Regions from separate parts of the Pseudoalteromonas galatheae genome, predicted to be linked through region 4. Evidence: predicted binding sites of a transcription regulator. Region 4 holds the regulator's gene; each other region holds the start of a gene.
What was found. The regulator LexA, encoded in region 4, represses DNA repair genes until DNA is damaged. The targets are predictions, from matches to a motif close to TACTGTATNNNNATACAGTA.
Positions count from the first base shown of each region.

Region 1: CWC29_RS03720 (DNA topoisomerase III) is a predicted target of LexA. The motif match lies at 2,297-2,316, and genes of this name have one in related genera.
Region 2: dinB (DNA polymerase IV) is a predicted target of LexA. The motif match lies at 2,329-2,348, and genes of this name have one in related genera.
Region 3: CWC29_RS09510 (SulA-like leucine-rich domain-containing protein) is a predicted target of LexA. The motif match lies at 2,339-2,358, and genes of this name have one in related genera.

Region 1 is NZ_PNCO02000001.1:856,451-860,668, forward strand. Features, by position in the region: gene CWC29_RS03715 (methyl-accepting chemotaxis protein) at 108-2,222, shown strand; gene CWC29_RS03720 (DNA topoisomerase III) at 2,326-4,218, shown strand, end outside.
Region 2 is NZ_PNCO02000001.1:2,811,924-2,816,141, reverse strand. Features, by position in the region: gene CWC29_RS12525 (hypothetical protein) at 1-414, opposite strand, end outside; gene CWC29_RS12520 (NUDIX hydrolase) at 488-1,000, opposite strand; gene CWC29_RS12515 (aldo/keto reductase) at 1,086-2,138, opposite strand; gene dinB (DNA polymerase IV) at 2,357-3,412, shown strand; gene CWC29_RS12505 (carbon starvation CstA family protein) at 3,538-4,218, shown strand, end outside.
Region 3 is NZ_PNCO02000001.1:2,165,915-2,170,132, reverse strand. Features, by position in the region: gene CWC29_RS09530 (DUF2938 domain-containing protein) at 1-267, shown strand, start outside; tRNA gene CWC29_RS09525 (tRNA-Tyr) at 285-369, opposite strand; gene CWC29_RS09520 (VC2046/SO_2500 family protein) at 482-1,003, shown strand; gene CWC29_RS09515 (YchJ family protein) at 1,415-1,876, opposite strand; gene CWC29_RS09510 (SulA-like leucine-rich domain-containing protein) at 1,922-2,317, opposite strand; gene CWC29_RS09505 (tetratricopeptide repeat protein) at 2,649-3,098, opposite strand; gene CWC29_RS09500 (NCS2 family permease) at 3,220-4,218, shown strand, end outside.
Region 4 is NZ_PNCO02000001.1:3,418,217-3,422,434, reverse strand. Features, by position in the region: rRNA gene CWC29_RS15250 (23S ribosomal RNA) at 1-991, shown strand, start outside; rRNA gene rrf (5S ribosomal RNA) at 1,110-1,223, shown strand; gene lexA (transcriptional repressor LexA) at 2,304-2,918, shown strand; gene coxB (cytochrome c oxidase subunit II) at 3,278-4,218, shown strand, end outside.

The DNA.
Region 1 (4,218 bases), 2.6 Mb from region 4:
AAGGCTTCATAGTTGCCGATAAAAATAGGGGTCACTCGTTTTATCAAGTTGATGATGAACGTGTAGTGCAATTTGTTTGCATACTAAGTCTAAATACTGGGAATGTTATGAAACAAGCTTCGATTAAAAACAAACTCTTACTCTTTGTAACAGCATTAGTAACGAGTTTGGTTGTTATATTAGTGACAACAATGTGGTTTCACCTTGCAGCAGAAAATACCAAGCAAAGTGAAGGGGTCCAACAAGCGATTTATGATGAAATATCCCAAGGCCTTATTGCTAAAGGTAATCAATATGGGCAACGCGTGGCTGGCTTTATTAATGAAGCCTATCGTGTTCCTTACACTTTGGCTGGTGTGCTATCTCATACCACCAAGCAGGATCCTCTGAGCCGTGAACAAGTGCAAGAGATTGTTTATGGTGCGCTAAAGCAAAATCGCTTTGTATCTTCTATGTATGCACAGTTTGAACCGAATGGTTACGATGGCAATGATGCCAGCAATCAAGATGGTTCGAGTCACTCCGTGCCGGGCGCCGGTACCTTAGAGCTCTACTTTACTCAAGAAGCCGATGGTCCGATGCAACAAAAAGTTGAGTCGGCAGAAGAAAAGTATGCCGATGTAATCAATGAATTTGGCCTACGAGAAGCCGAGTGGTATTTGTGCGCAAAAGATAAAGTTGCACCTTGTATCATGGAACCCTATTTATATGAAATTTCTCCGGGCAACCAAATGTTGATGACTTCATTGACCACTCCAGTCGTGGTCAATCGTCAATTTAGAGGTTTGGTGGGCGTGGATGTAAATTTGCCTATTTTCCAGACCATGGTTGACGAGCTCTCAAACTCACTTTACTCAGGAGCCGCTAAAGTAACCTTATTAAGTGAGCTTGGTCTTGTTGTGGGTTCCAGCCACTACAAGAACCTAGCACGTCCACTTGCTGAGTCGACAAAGTCTGATAGGGCTGAGGTGTTAAAATCACTGCACACAGGCTCTGGGATTAAAGAGTTTGGTGAGGATTTAGTCGTAGCTGTACCGATTAAAATTGCGTTACCAAACACCACTTGGTCTCTTGTAATTGAGCTTCCTAAGGCAATTGCACTTAGCTCTGCAACCACCCTGCAAAGTCAGCTTGAGGAGTCGACAGATTCTGTTGGTCGTTGGATGCTTACCATTGGAGTTGTTATTGCGGTTATAGGCATTGCCATTGCGGTAGTATTAGTGAACACAATTATTGGCCCGCTTACGCATATTCAGGAACGAGTCGAGAACTTAGCGTCTAGCGAAGGTGATTTAACGCATGAGCTAGAAGTGAGTCATCATGCAGAGTTAATTGCCTTGGCACATGGTTTTAATCGCTTTACTGATAAACTGCGCAAGATGATTGATGACCTCAAAGGCCTTGCTGAATCTTCCTACGAGCAGTCACATCGAACAACTGAAGCCGCAATTAACATCAAAAACAAAGTTGCCAATCAGCATCTAGAGATAGACAGCGTAGTAACCGCAATTAACGAGCTCAGTGCGACGGCCTCCGAGGTGGCTCGGGCGTCTGAAAAAGCGGCGGCAAGTACGAATCAAGCCGCTGATCAAGTTCAGCAAAGTGAACAAAGCATCATTAAAACGACCGAAACGGTGCAATCAATGGCGGATCAAGTCATTGATGCAAAACAAGCAGTGGTGAAGGTATCAGAACGCAGTGATGATATTTCCAAAATACTGGAGGTGATCAGAGCCATAGCAGAACAAACTAACTTACTGGCCTTAAACGCGGCAATTGAAGCTGCAAGGGCAGGGGAGCAAGGACGTGGTTTTGCGGTTGTTGCAGATGAAGTTCGAGCTTTGGCGTCAAAAACACAAGCATCGACGGACGACATTAGTAAACTAATAGATAACCTACAGAGTGAAGTCGCGAACTCAGGCCGGATCATTGAGAGCTCTGTACAGCTAGGCGAAGATGCAGTGAGTTATTGCCAAGAATCAGCTAGGTTAATGAGCACGCTAGTAGCTGAGTTGACAAGCATTTCTAATGAAGTAACACAAATTGCTACGGCGGCGGAAGAGCAAAGTATGGTGACCGAAGAAATTAATACAAATACGACGGGCATTTCAGATGCTGCTGCTGAGCTTTCGAAGTTCGCAGATGAGGTTGAGCAAGCGGCCAGTTCTATGACGCAGATAGTCGAACAAAAGCATAAGCAACTTAATTTATTAAGAACGTAAGTTTGCTGGTTTGCAAAGAGACTGGAGACAGTCTCTTTGCAGCTATGGCGTTTTTCGTCAAAATTCACTATGATAACTGTATCTATATACAGTTAAGCTAATCATGAAACTCTATATCGCAGAAAAACCCTCTTTAGGTCGAGCAATCGCCGATGTCTTACCAAAACCACATAAAAAACAAGATGGTTATATAGAAGTTGCGAATGGCGATGTGGTTTCTTGGTGTATAGGTCACCTGTTGGAACAAGCTGAACCTGAAGACTACGATGCCAAATACAAAAAATGGCAGTTTCAAGATTTACCAATCATGCCTACTCAGTGGCAGTTCAAAGCTAAGCCAAAAACAAAAAAGCAGCTTAGCACTCTAAAAAAGTTACTCACAAAAGCTGATGAAATCTACCATGCTGGAGATCCTGATAGAGAAGGACAATTGCTCGTGGACGAAGTATTTCAATTCGTAAACTTGCCAGACCGAAAAAGAGCAACGATCCGACGCTTGTTGATCAGTGATTTGAACCCGCAAGCTGTGAAAAAGGCATTGGCTTCGACACGGCCTAATCAAGAGTTTGTTCCTTTAAGTGTATCTGCGCTTGCAAGAGCTAGAGCGGATTGGCTTTTTGGTATGAATTTAACCAGAGCATTTACGTTGGCAGGGCAAAAAGCGGGAGTGAATACTGTTTTGTCGGTTGGTAGAGTGCAAACTCCCGTACTTGGCTTGGTTGTTAGAAGGGATTTAGAAATAGAGAACTTTGTATCTAAACCATTTTATGAGGTGATTGCACACATCAATAAACCACATTGGGGAGTTTTTGAAGCTAAGTGGGTACCAAGTGAAGCGTGTAAGCCCTATATGGACGAAGATGGGCGTGTTCTGGTTAAGGCCTTAGCCGAAAACGTTGCGGATCGGATCAGTCAAAAGCAAGCAACAATAACTAAGGTTGAAACGAAACCAAAAAAGATAAATCCGCCGCTACCCTATAACCTCTCTTCTTTGCAGATTGACGCAAATAAGCGCTACGGTTTATCGGCTCAGCAAGTGTTGGATATTTGTCAGGCACTCTATGAGAAACATAAACTGATCACTTACCCTAGATCAGATAACCGTTATCTACCACAAGAACATTTTGTTGAAAGAGAGCAAGTCATTGCGGCTGCTAAGCACAATCAGGGAATAGAAAGTAAGTTTATTAAGTTAGCTGACATGAATTTAAAAGGAGCGTGTTGGAATGATAAAAAGGTAGAAGCGCATCACGCTATCATTCCAACCACTAAAAAGCTTCGCAGTGCTCAGCTTGGGCATAGAGAGTTGCAGGTCTATCAACTCATCTCTGTACAGTACCTCGCGCAATTCTTCCACCCCTATCGCTACAATGAAACCAAAGTCGAGTTGGAGATAAGTGGTGGCCAATTCAAAGCACAAGCGAAGCAAATAACAGATCAAGGATTCAAGGTACTGTTTAAAGGCCAAGAGGTAGAAAAAGAAAGCCTATTGCCGGAATTAGAGGTGGGAGAGCAACTTTTGTGCGAGAAAGGTGAAGTTAAAGAAAAACAAACTCAGCCGCCAAAGCATTATACTGAAGCCACCTTATTAGGTGCGATGACAGGTATTGCACGGTTTGTTTCCGATCAATCTATCAAAAAGGTATTGAAAGACACTGACGGGCTTGGCACTGAGGCGACGCGGGCCGGAATTATTGAGCTTTTGTTTAGGCGGCAGTTTCTTAGAAGAGAAGGCAAGACAATATATTCTACTGGGCTGGGAAAGGCATTTATTCAAACCCTACCTGAGTCACTTTCATTACCAGACAGAACTGCGCTCTGGGAGTCATTGCTCGGAAAGATCGCCAATAAGGAAACGTCGTATAATCAATTTATGCAACCGCTTTGTGATGAGTTAGGTGGATTTATTGACAGCGCTCAGTCTATCAATACGAATGCACTGAAAGGTGTTCCTGTACCTGCATTTAAAAAACGCGGGGCAAGAAAGGGGAAGTTT
Region 2 (4,218 bases), 610 kb from region 4:
TACAGCGTCACTCGGAGCGCGTTCTAAAAGTTGCTGACGAAATTGAGAGATTGCTTTGCGATGATCTAGCTTTTTAGGTTGCGTGACGATCGCTGCTTTGGTTATGTGCTTTGTTTTACTTTCAATCGCAGGTTTTTTTGGTTCCGTTTGCGCAGTTTTTAGTATTTCAACCGTATCGTCCGGCAACGTCGGTTTTAACTTCTCTACTGGCTTATCTTCAGTTATCGTCGGTGTCCCAATACGCTCCATCTTGGGCTTGGCAGGCTCAATAACCAAATAGGTTTTCATTGCCTTAATTTCTATAGGCTTTGAGGGGATATAAATACTTTGCTGCAGATACCAGCCGAGCAGTAGATGCAGCACAATAGAGGCGATAATGGTGAAACTAATCAGGTTGTGTTGGAGCAGCCGCATTATTCTTATTAAATCCTTGAGTCATGCGGAGTTAGAGCTTAATAAAGACTTAATTGTTCCCTCAATAGGCAAATTAATCTGTGACTAATTGCGCGGAAATATGTTTTAGCAAGGTGAGTTCACGTAAAACGGACATCCCTTTGTTATTCGCATCATTGAGTTTTGCTTCGTTATGCGCGATGGCTTGGTTTATATTGATCCACACCGGTTTCATACCATTGGCGTGTTCATAATCCTCCATCGCTGGCGCATCAAATTCGCCACAAATCTCACAAACGTAGCAATAAGAAATAATATGCACATTGTCATGATCGGGTTTATACCAAGGGCGGTACTCTTCATAGCGGCCAAACGGCGTCAACCCTGTGATGGATACTGCACCCGTTTCTTCTTTTAGCTCGCGCTCCAATGCTGCTTCTAAGCTTTCACCCTCGTCGACGCCGCCACCTGGCAAGGTGTAATCGTCATAACGTTTGGTGTAAAGCATAAGGATGTCGTTGCCTCTAAGGACAATGGCGCGAGTGGTCTTTCTGGTAAAGCAGCTGCCTTGAAGCGGAATGACTGGGGTGTTATTTAAGCTTTGCATGGGGTTTTAACTTCGATCTAGTTAACAAGGATGGGTTTACAATGCGATACGCTAGCGTAAAAGCGGCGTATCGCGAAAGAAGATATTAAAACGGAGAGGGGTACGCTTTAAATACCGTATCAATCTCGGCTAAAGACTCTGCACATAGCGGCTGTTCAAACGCTTGGATATTTTCTTTAAGCTGCGCCATGGTTGTCGCGCCGATTATGGTTGAAGTCACCCCGTCTACTTGGTCGCACCAAGCTAGCGCCAGCTGCGCCGCAGTCATATTAAATTCTTTGGCGATTTCTAGATATTTTGCAACGGCTTCTTGAGCTAATTGCGTATCTCTGAATAAGCCCTGCCGTTGTACCAAAGTCCAGCGGCTACCTTCAGGTCTTGCGCCCCCTAAATACTTACCGCTTAGCATTCCCCCAGCTAATGGCGACCAAGGTAAATAGGCAATATCTTCGTTTACACAAGTCTCAATCAAGTAAGGCCAATCTTTGGCATGTAGCAAGCTAAACTCATTTTGAATTGAAACCGGCTTAGGTAGGTTGTGCTGCATCGCCAAATTAAGGTAAGTGTGAATGCCCCAAGGTGTATCATCAGAAAGACCCCAATGGCGAATTTTACCTGCTTGAATACAGCTTGCTAAGCCTTCCAAAATATCTAGCATGCCCGCGCGCTCTTCGTCGCGGTCAAGTGCAGTCAGAGGAACCATGCCAGGCCATTGTTTACCAAAGTGCGGTGAAGTACGGTTTGGCCAATGTAGTTGGTAAAGGTCAATATAGTCGGTATTCAGGCGCGCTAACGAATCGTCCACCGCTTGGATCACTGATTGTCCCGTAATAGGGCCGCCTTCACGGATCCAAGGCAAACCGCTTCCCGCAATCTTTGTGGCAAGTACAAGTTTTTCGCGCTTTTCTTGATGGCGCTTTAACCAATTGCCAATGATGGCTTCGGTTTTACCGTAGGTTTCAGGTGAGGGAGGGACCGCATACATTTCAGCGGTATCAATGAAGTTAATACCACGGCTTAGTGCATAATTGATTTGCTCGTCGGCATCATGCTGGTTGTTTTGTACGCCCCAAGTCATGCTTCCTAAACAAATGCGTGAAACTTCAAGTGGGCTACTACCAAGTCGTGAGTACTCCATGCAGGCTCCTGATTGCTGAATGATTAGATAAAGTCAAAGTAACGGATTTAGTACTTTGAACAGTATTGATATTGTTAGCATTATCTCTGTTTTGCAGTGCAAGTTGCAACAGACATCCACACAAGTATAGCTTAGAACACTAAGGCCTACGTTCAAGATTGCAACAGTTGGAAAATTAGCACATAATAAACACTGTTTATTTAGACAGTGTTTTTAGCGTGCGTAAATTTATTCATATTGATATGGACGCGTTCTATGCATCAGTAGAAATGCGCGATAACCCCGAGCTTGCAAAGGTGCCGATGGCGATTGGTGGTCGTAGCCATCGCGGGGTGCTATCCACAGCTAACTATATTGCTCGGCAATATGGCGTGCGCTCGGCCATGTCGAATTATCAAGCGAAAAAACTCTGCCCTCAGCTGGTGATTGTACCTGGGAGAATGGAGGTCTATAAGGCAATATCGCAACAAATTCGCGCTATTTTTGCCCGCTATACTGAGCTAATTGAGCCACTGTCTTTAGATGAAGCTTATCTAGATGTTACTGAGTGTCAGCAATGTAATGGCAGTGCAACGCTTATCGCCGAGCAGATACGAGCGGATATCTTTGCTGAAACGGGCCTTACAGCTTCGGCGGGAATTGCGCCAATCAAGTTTTTAGCCAAAATTGCCAGCGATGAAAACAAGCCTAATGGTCAGTGTGTGATCCCGCCTCACCAAGTGAGCGCTTTTATCGATGCGTTACCTCTCAAAAAAATCCCAGGTGTAGGTAAAGTGACTCAACAACGTTTGCTTGCCATGGGACTTGAGTATGGCCGAGATATTAAGGCACTGTCTGAAACTCAGTTACGCCAGTCATTTGGCAAGTTTGGCACTGTATTATGGCGGCGTTGTCAAGGTATTGATGAGCGCCGAGTTGAAACCGACAGAGTGCGCAAATCGATAGGCGTTGAAACCACATTTGCAGAAGACACGCTCGACCTTGATACCTTAAAGCAAGTCATAAAAGAAAAGTTGTTACCTGAACTGACTCGCCGAGCACAGCCTTATTTACAGCGCGGCTTTAATAAGCTTGGCGTTAAAGTGAAGTTTTACGATTTCACCCAAACCACCAAAGAATGCCAATACCAGCATATTGACTTGCCGGTTTTTGAAGAGCTATTGATTGAAGCGATGGCACGGCAAAAGTTTAAACCTGTGCGCCTCGTGGGTTTGCACTTAGGGCTAAATGAAAAATCTAACACTCATGCTCAACTGGGACTTTTTGATGGCTAATTCTGACCTACCTAGACTAAAAGATAACTGCAATTAGTTTATTTTGTGCTAGCTTCGAAGTTGTCGTGCAACAAACTAATCACGCCAACTGCGTGTAATTAAAACAACAACAAGAGGTAAGCATTATGCAATCCATAATGATCGTACTCTTCGGCATCATAGGGATGTTATTTGGATGGTTTGTCTATTCCAAATTTATTGCTGAAAAAATATTTAAAATGGATGACAACTTTGTCACGCCGGCTCATGAACTTGAGGACGGCGTAGATTATGTTCCCACTAACAAAGTGGTATTGTGGGGGCATCACTTTACTTCAGTCGCAGGTGCTGCACCAATTGTTGGTCCTGCTATCGCCGTGTATTGGGGCTGGGTGCCTGCGGTACTTTGGGTGGTATTTGGCACTATATTTTTTGCGGGTGTCCATGATATGGGCGCGCTATGGGCAAGTGCTCGCCATAAAGGTAAGTCGATGGGCGCTTTGTCTGAAAGCGTAATTGGCAAGCGCACTCGTTCATTGTTTATGATTGTGGTCTTCCTTGTGCTGCTCATGGTGAATGCCGTGTTCGGCGTGGTGATCGCAAACTCCTTCGTGGGCAACCCAAATGCGGTATTCCCTGCTTGGTCTGCTATTGTCGTGGCACTTATCATCGGTCAATTGCTTAAACGAAAAGTGCCGCTAGTACCGCTCTGTATTATCGGGGTTATTGTGCTCTACGCGACCATTTATATGGGCAGTAGTATGCCGATTACCTTACCAACCGAAATGTTCGGTCTAAGTGATAAAGCTAATTGGATCATCATTCTG
Region 3 (4,218 bases), 1.3 Mb from region 4:
TATCTCATTGGGATTGTATTCGCCTTGGCGATACTGCTGGGCGTGGGCAAGCCTTGGTTGACTGAGCCAAGCCTTTTGATTGCATTAGTTTTTGGCTTAATAACGTGTGTGTTTCCATTCTTTATTATGCAACCCTGTTTTGGTGCAGGGGTCGCAGCATCTAAATTACCAGAACCGAATAAGGCAAGGGTAAAAAGTATGGCAGCACATTTGATTTTTGGCTTTGGATTGTTTTTAAGCTCGTTTATATATGTAAGCTTATTGTGAGATAAAGCAATAGAAGGTGGTGGAGGGAGCTGGATTCGAACCAGCGAAGGCTGAGCCGTCAGATTTACAGTCTGATCCCTTTGGCCGCTCGGGAACCCCTCCTAAACAACGGCGGTGATAATAACAAAGTTTTTTTCGAAGTAAAGAAAACTACTAAAGTTTTTCGGAAAAAGGCCGATAAATTCGTAATTAGCAAAATAATCGGTTGGAATACATGCAAGTTGATGGCGTTTTAATCAGTGAGTCGCAATTAGGGCCCGCATTAAATATCAGTGTTCATGAGACGCGCTCTGCCGATTTTGCCATGCTGTTATCTATGCTATCAACTGATGCACTAGACTTTAGCCAATTTCATCTACCAAAATCTGAAGCTGCCGCGAAAGATAGCTCAGAAGAAACACTAAAAAAGCAATTTGAAATAGGACCACAAAAGCCGCTTGCACCAAAAGAGTACAATATGCTTATTGGTCAGCATAATGCGCAGCTGGTATCTATGGGAGCGATGGCGACCTTGCGATTGCAAGAAAATTTAAATCCAGAACCTTTTGCTGCACGAAATGATAAAAAGCATATTCCACTCGAAGTTGTAGAAAATTTGGAACCAGCGGTTAAAAGACGTTTGGCAAGTACGCAAGGTAAACTTGCCTTAGTCGCTGAAAAGGCAATGGATGCGGCTGGTTTCTATGATCAAATTGCAACGGGAGATATGCAGAGTATGTTACGCGCGACGGCGTAACAACATTAGCTGCTAAATTGAGCGAATTTAAGACAACCTGGTATTAAACTTGTCATTTTACAACTGTTTGCTTCGTTACTAGACTGACATTAAACGCCACGCTTATCGAGCTTCATGTCTAGGCTAATACCAGTTGTATTAAGTAAATGATCTATTTTGAAGCGGGGAAATAGCTTTAGTAGCACCGCTCTCGCGTCCTGCTACCGCTAAGGTACCTATATCCATATAGGCAAGGCAAAGATTTTGCTATTTAGTTGTTCTAAATGAGAAATTTTTAACGAAGCTAATATGCTATTTCACCCTTCAAATTGATTAGAGAATTAATTCAATTGGTATAAACTACCCTTAATCATCTTTCGCTCGTTTCAAGCTTTTTTATTGCTTTGTATCTAATCTCTAATTCAGGCTATTTTAGCTACCGTGGCACTTTTTGTACTTTTTATCACTGCCGCACGGGCAGAGGTCATTTCTGCCTACCTTGGTTGTAGGCGTATCATACAATTCGCCATCTAAGTAATACCATCTGCCTGCTTCGGTGATAAAATTTGACCGTTCATGGAGTATATAGTGAGTGTTTTCTGCGATATAGTGCGCCTTAAACTCAACGATCCCCTGAGTAGCTTCTACTGCTTCTTCTAGCACTTCCAATTTTATAAAGTGTGCATAATTAGCAAATGTAGCAATATCGTCGACACTATTTTGTGCTTGTTTAGCCTGGGCGTAGGTGTCATGAATATACTTTGCATCTTTTAAGCAGTATGCAGTATAGCGAGAACGCATGAGTATTTGTGGACGCTCTGCGAATTTTTGTCCCTTAAGGTACGGCTCACAACATTGCGAATAGGGAAGGGATGAATTGCAATAACAAGACATAAAAACTTCAGTTTTAACAAATTTATATCCTGTTATTGTAGCTTGTTAAGCGCTTTGAAAACAGTGTATTGCAACGTCAGATACCGGCAGTTCCATTTTGTTGATAGTTTGCACTGATGCAATATCAGTCCAAATCACCACCGCAGCGAAATTACCATTGCTGATAGCACTTTTAAGTACATACTCAAGGTCGTATATGTGCTTTTGCCTAATGACGAGCAACTTGCTTGCATCAACAGAAGCACTTTCTAGCAGTGACTTGTTTGGTACATTATCGGGCGCAACGAGTAGCGTCCAGCCTTGTTTATGCTGACATTTATGTAAAACTTTAAGTAACTCTAAGCTAGCGACGATCTCATCTTCAACGATAACATTATTGATTTCGTTAAGTGTGTAATAAGTCGAATTGTTTGGCTGTAGAAGTGTATTGCTGTGTAACATAATTGTCTCACTGGTTATCTATACAGTATGTGTATACAGTAGTTTATACAGTGTGTGAATGCAAGAAAAATTGCTAGCTTTTTAATCAATATTCAAGCTTAATTTTTACTTGGTTTAAATTTTCAATATAAAACAAATGGTTGTGATTTTTTGAAATGAGAGCTTAATTGACGAAATTTGAATATGAATAAAGCAATAGGAAATTTTCTCAGCTGCTATACAGTAGTTTTCCTACTGTACTATTGTGACCGTTGCAGAGGGTAAGCGTATGTTTACTTAAGAGAGGCTTGGCTACGCCTAGCCTACATTTTTTTGAGGAGTAAAATTTAATTTATTGGCTAATATGCTGTAGTTGATGAATTTGCTCGTAAAGTGTTGCTGCATAGCATTGTGCATCTCTAAAGCGCTTAGTAGTAAGAAAGCGGCGAACATCAAGTAGTACTTGTTCGGCGCCTTTGTGTCCTTGACTGCTGGCCAAACTCAACCAAGCAGCTGCATGAAATGGGCTGGGTGGCACTCCTTGGCCTTTCATAAACAACAAACCTAAAAAGAACTGTGCCTTTAAATCACCAGTCATCGCCGCCAGTCTTAGCCACTTTGCTGCAAGCGGGAAAGACTTTTCTTTTAGGTAATAGAGACCTTTTTTCAGTGCTTGAGTATTGTCGTGAAGATCTGGGAATTTTGCGTCCGCTTTTAATGGTGACGTCACAAATTCAAGCACATTCAGCAGTTGCTGTTCTAAGTCATGGTTTGCTGAGTTATCGGTGCTATTTTGATCCATATATGTATTCGCAATAATGTTGATAAGCAGAGTGTAGCTGAATTTTAACTATTTTGTCCGAGTTTTAAAGTGATTCGTGTTAAAATCCAATCACTTGTTCCTCAAATTTGTAATTTTAGTTATGCTCGAGCGGTTATTTTCACTGCAAGCTATGCACACCAATGTAAGAACTGAGGTGATTGCTGGCTTGACGACATTCGTTACTATGGTTTACATCGTTTTCGTAAACCCTGCAATGCTAGCTGAAGCTGGTATGGACCACGGCGCTGCTTTTGTAGCAACTTGTATCGCAGCTGCAATCGGCTGCTTTATTATGGGACTATGGGCAAACTACCCATTAGCGCTTGCGCCTGGAATGGGTTTAAACGCCTTTTTTACCTATGGTGTTGTGCTTGGTATGGGTTATACGTGGCAAAGTGCATTAGGCGCGGTATTTATGTCAGGCTGTTTATTCCTATTTTTGAGTGTCTTCAAAGTTCGTGAGTGGGTGATCCAAGCTATTCCCATTGTGCTAAAGCGTGCGATCGCTGCGGGTATAGGCGCGTTCTTAGCGTTAATTGCGTTAAAAAACGCGAAAATTGTGGTGGCAAGCGATGCCACATTAGTACAGCTTGGTGATATCACTTCTCCCGGCCCATTATTAGCCATTGCCAGCTTTTTTGTGATTGCGGCGCTCATGTACCGTGAAGTCAAAAGTGGTGTGCTTATCAGCATTTTAATGGTGACGGGTATTGCATGGGGGCTTGGGCTTGTAGATTATCACGGGGTTGTTGATATGCCCCCGAGCATCGCGCCGACCTATATGCAGTTGGATTTGAGCGGAATTTTTGAGCTTTCCATGCTCAGCGTGGTGTTTGCATTTTTATTTGTCGATTTATTTGATACCAGTGGCACATTGGTTGCGGTGACGCAAAAGGCCGGATTATCTGATGAGCATGGTCGCATGCCAAGGTTGGGTAGGGCACTGTCAGCTGACAGCACTGCGACGATTGCAGGCTCAGTGCTCGGTACCTCAACGACGACTTCATACATCGAATCAGTGTCAGGTGTATCCGTTGGCGGCCGAACAGGATTGACTGCCGTGGTTGTAGGGATCTGTTTCTTACTCATGATGTTCTTT
Region 4 (4,218 bases):
TATAACGGTCCTAAGGTAGCGAAATTCCTTGTCGGGTAAGTTCCGACCTGCACGAATGGTGTAACCATGGCCACGCTGTCTCCACCCGAGACTCAGTGAAATTGAAATCGCAGTGAAGATGCTGTGTACCCGCGGCTAGACGGAAAGACCCCGTGAACCTTTACTACAGCTTGGCACTGAACATTGACCCTACATGTGTAGGATAGGTGGGAGGCTTTGAAGCAGGAACGCTAGTTTCTGTGGAGCCGACCTTGAAATACCACCCTTGTAGTGTTGATGTTCTAACTTAGGCCCCTGAACCGGGGTTGAGGACAGTGCCTGGTGGGTAGTTTGACTGGGGCGGTCTCCTCCCAAAGAGTAACGGAGGAGCACGAAGGTTTGCTAAGTACGGTCGGACATCGTACGGTTAGTGTAATGGTAGAAGCAAGCTTAACTGCGAGACAGACACGTCGAGCAGGTACGAAAGTAGGTCATAGTGATCCGGTGGTTCTGAATGGAAGGGCCATCGCTCAACGGATAAAAGGTACTCCGGGGATAACAGGCTGATACCGCCCAAGAGTTCATATCGACGGCGGTGTTTGGCACCTCGATGTCGGCTCATCACATCCTGGGGCTGAAGTCGGTCCCAAGGGTATGGCTGTTCGCCATTTAAAGTGGTACGCGAGCTGGGTTTAGAACGTCGTGAGACAGTTCGGTCCCTATCTGCCGTGGGCGTTTGAGAATTGAGAGGGGCTGCTCCTAGTACGAGAGGACCGGAGTGGACGAACCGCTGGTGTTCGGGTTGTGATGCCAATTGCATTGCCCGGTAGCTACGTTCGGAACTGATAACCGCTGAAAGCATCTAAGCGGGAAGCAGGCCTCGAGATGAGTTCTCACTTTGACTTAGAGTCAACTGAAGGGCCGTTGAAGACTACAACGTTGATAGGCGAGATGTGGAAGTGCTGTGAGGCATTAAGCTAACTCGTACTAATTACCCGAGAGGCTTAACCATACAACGCCAAAGTGGTTTATAAGCGACAGAAGTTAATAGACTGAAGTAGACAGAAGAATTTAATAAGCTTTTTCCAGATTTATATTAATGAAGGATACTTCATTAATGAACAGAATTTCCTGATGACCATAGCGTTTTGGAACCACCTGACCCCATGCCGAACTCAGAAGTGAAACAAAACAGCGTCGATGATAGTGTGGGCTTCCCATGTGAAAGTAGAACATCGTCAGGGCCAAATAAAAGAAACCCGTTGCAGAAATGCGACGGGTTTTTTTGCATTTGAAGTAAAGTACTACCATGTAGTATCTCCCCTTCGCTTATCCATGCGCTCATTTCCCCGAACTGCGAAGCGTTGCTTCGGTTTCTTGTCACCCAAACTCAGAAGTGAAACAAAACAGCTCGAAGGCGAGCCCCGCGAAGGGTCGGCCCCGGTCAATGATAGTGTGGGCTTCCCATGTGAAAGTAGAACATCCTACTTCGTAGCGAGCCAAGGCCTTATTAAAGGTCGATTAACAGCATTCATCCATGATTCTAATCGACATTAGTACATCCATGTACGTCAAACCCGTTGCAGCAATGCGACGGGTTTTTTGCTATGTGGGGCATAGAGATTTGAGATATAAAACCTCGCGAGGTAAACTCGCTCCTACCACAGCATCAGCACTGAGCTGCGTGGTCGGAGGTGGTTTACCCGCCGAGCTGTTGGGCTCCCCAAACAAAAAGAATAAAACATCCTACTTCGTAGCGAGCTAGGACCTCATTGAAGGTCGATTAACAGTATTCATCCATGGCTCTAATCGACATTAGTACCTCCATGTACGTCAAACCCGTTGCAGCAATGCAGCGGTTTTTTTGCTATGTGGGATTTGAAAAGAACATATCACAAGCAATCAACACATCGCGAGGCAAGCTCACTCCTACAATAGCATCAGCACTGAGCAGCATTGTGGGAGCGCCGATAGCTTGTAATGAAAAGAACACAGAGTCAGTCTTTGCTTGTTTTCGCTTACGCTTAATAGCAATTAGTCTTAATACGTGCTCAATTAGCAGGAACAGATCTGACGCTAATAGTGTTAAAAATTTCTCATTTAGAACAAATAAATAGAAAAGTTTCGCCTTGCCTAAATGGATGTAGGTACCTCGTTGATAGTGGATACAGTAGTGGTGTTATCTACAAGGTTTTCTCGCCTCAAAAATGGAGCGTGTAATTATGCTAATTGGTATAAAATATGTTGAATAAAGAAACATTTGCGATTTTTTTTTGAGCTGTATATACTTACAGTAAATAAACCACTGTATGGAATACCAGTTAATGCGTCCTCTAACGAAACGACAAGAACAAATCTTTGAATTAATAAAAGTATTCATAAAAGATACTGGCATGCCTCCAACTCGTGCTGAAATAGCTGATGCTTTGGGTTTCAAGAGTGCAAACGCAGCAGAGGAGCACCTTAAAGCTCTTGCTAAAAAGGGAGTTATTGAAATGGTCCCAGGAGCAAGTCGTGGAATTAGACTTGTTGAGGATGAACCTGAGCAACTAGGCTTACCTATTATTGGCCGTGTTGCAGCTGGAGAGCCGATACTGGCAGAGCAACATGTTGAAAGCCACTTTAATGTGGATGCCAGTTTTTTTAAACCGAATGCTGATTACCTTTTGAGAGTTAATGGTATGAGCATGAAAGATATTGGGATTATGGATGGTGATCTACTAGCGGTCCATAGCACTCAAGTGGCTGAGAATGGCCAAGTGATAGTTGCTCGTGTAGAAGAGGACGTGACTGTTAAGCGCTTAGAAAAGAAAGGAAAGAAAGTTCTCTTGCATGCTGAGAATGAGGAATTTAAAGCGATCGAAGTGGATCTAGAGCATCAAAATTTCTCTATTGAAGGATTAGCCGTAGGTGTGATCAGAAGCGCCGACTGGATGTAGTTTATGAGGGCGAGCGTAGCGTTAAATATCAAGTTGCGCTCGCTTTAACTATATATAGTGAAAAAAGTAATAATTAACTTTTCTAACTGTGTGAAAGTAAGATAATTATCGTGACTTTTCCATATCTCAATATTTTTTAGTTTTCTGATCTTTATACACAATTTTTCATCACTCTTCGTTTTACTACCAGTAGCCCCATTTTTGATTCTAAATTCAGTCTTCTCAAAAATCTTGCATTTTGTTTATTTTTTGACTAATTGGTTAATAGTCGTGCAGTAAGTCTATGTACAAATAGGCAATATGACAGTCATCCAATAATAACAAAAGGCAACCATGAGTCGCCTTGAAGGAGACGTCAAATGAAAATTTGTCGATTAGTTGTAGCATTGATCGCAGTGCTAATCGCCATGCCCTCACTCGCTAACAGCGCTTACAATATGAGGCAAGGCGTTACAGACATTAGCCATCAAGTATACGAGCTTCATATGACCATATTTCTAATATGCTGCGTCATTGGGGTGATTGTGTTTGGGATTATGTTTTGGGCGCTTTTAAAACATAGAAAGTCAAAAGGCGTTGTTGCAGCGCAATTTCATGAAAGCACCAAAGTGGAGATACTTTGGACTGCTATTCCCTTCCTGATACTCATTGGCATGGCAATACCAGCTACAAAAACACTCATTGCTATGGAAGACACTAGCAAAGCTGATTTAACGATTAAAGTTACGGGGTCGCAGTGGAAATGGCACTATGAGTACATGGGACATGACGTCGAATTCTATTCTTTACTATCCACTCCGAAAGAAGAAATCAGTGATCTTAAGGAAAAAAATGAAAATTATCTGCTCGAAGTAGATAAACATCTGGTTATCCCTACTGATAGGAAAGTTCGTTTTTTGATGACATCTGATGACGTTATTCACTCTTGGTGGGTGCCTGATTTTGCTGTGAAGAAAGATGCCAATCCGGGCTTTATAAATGAAGCATGGACTAAGGTAAATGATGAGGGAATTTACAGAGGCCAGTGTGCTGAATTATGTGGAAAAGATCATGGCTTTATGCCCGTCGTCGTCGAGGCTGTGAGTCCTGATCAATTTGATAAATGGCTGGAGGGGGCTAAGGAAGAAAAAGCAAAAGCAGAAGCAGAGTCACAAGCAGTAGCCCAGCAAACTCTTACCAAAGAAGAGTTGATGGAGGTAGGTGAACAAGCTTACATGGCTTACTGTGCTGCTTGCCATCAACCTACAGGGCTTGGTCTACCGGGGGTCTTCCCTGCAATGAAAGGGAGTAAAGTTGTCAC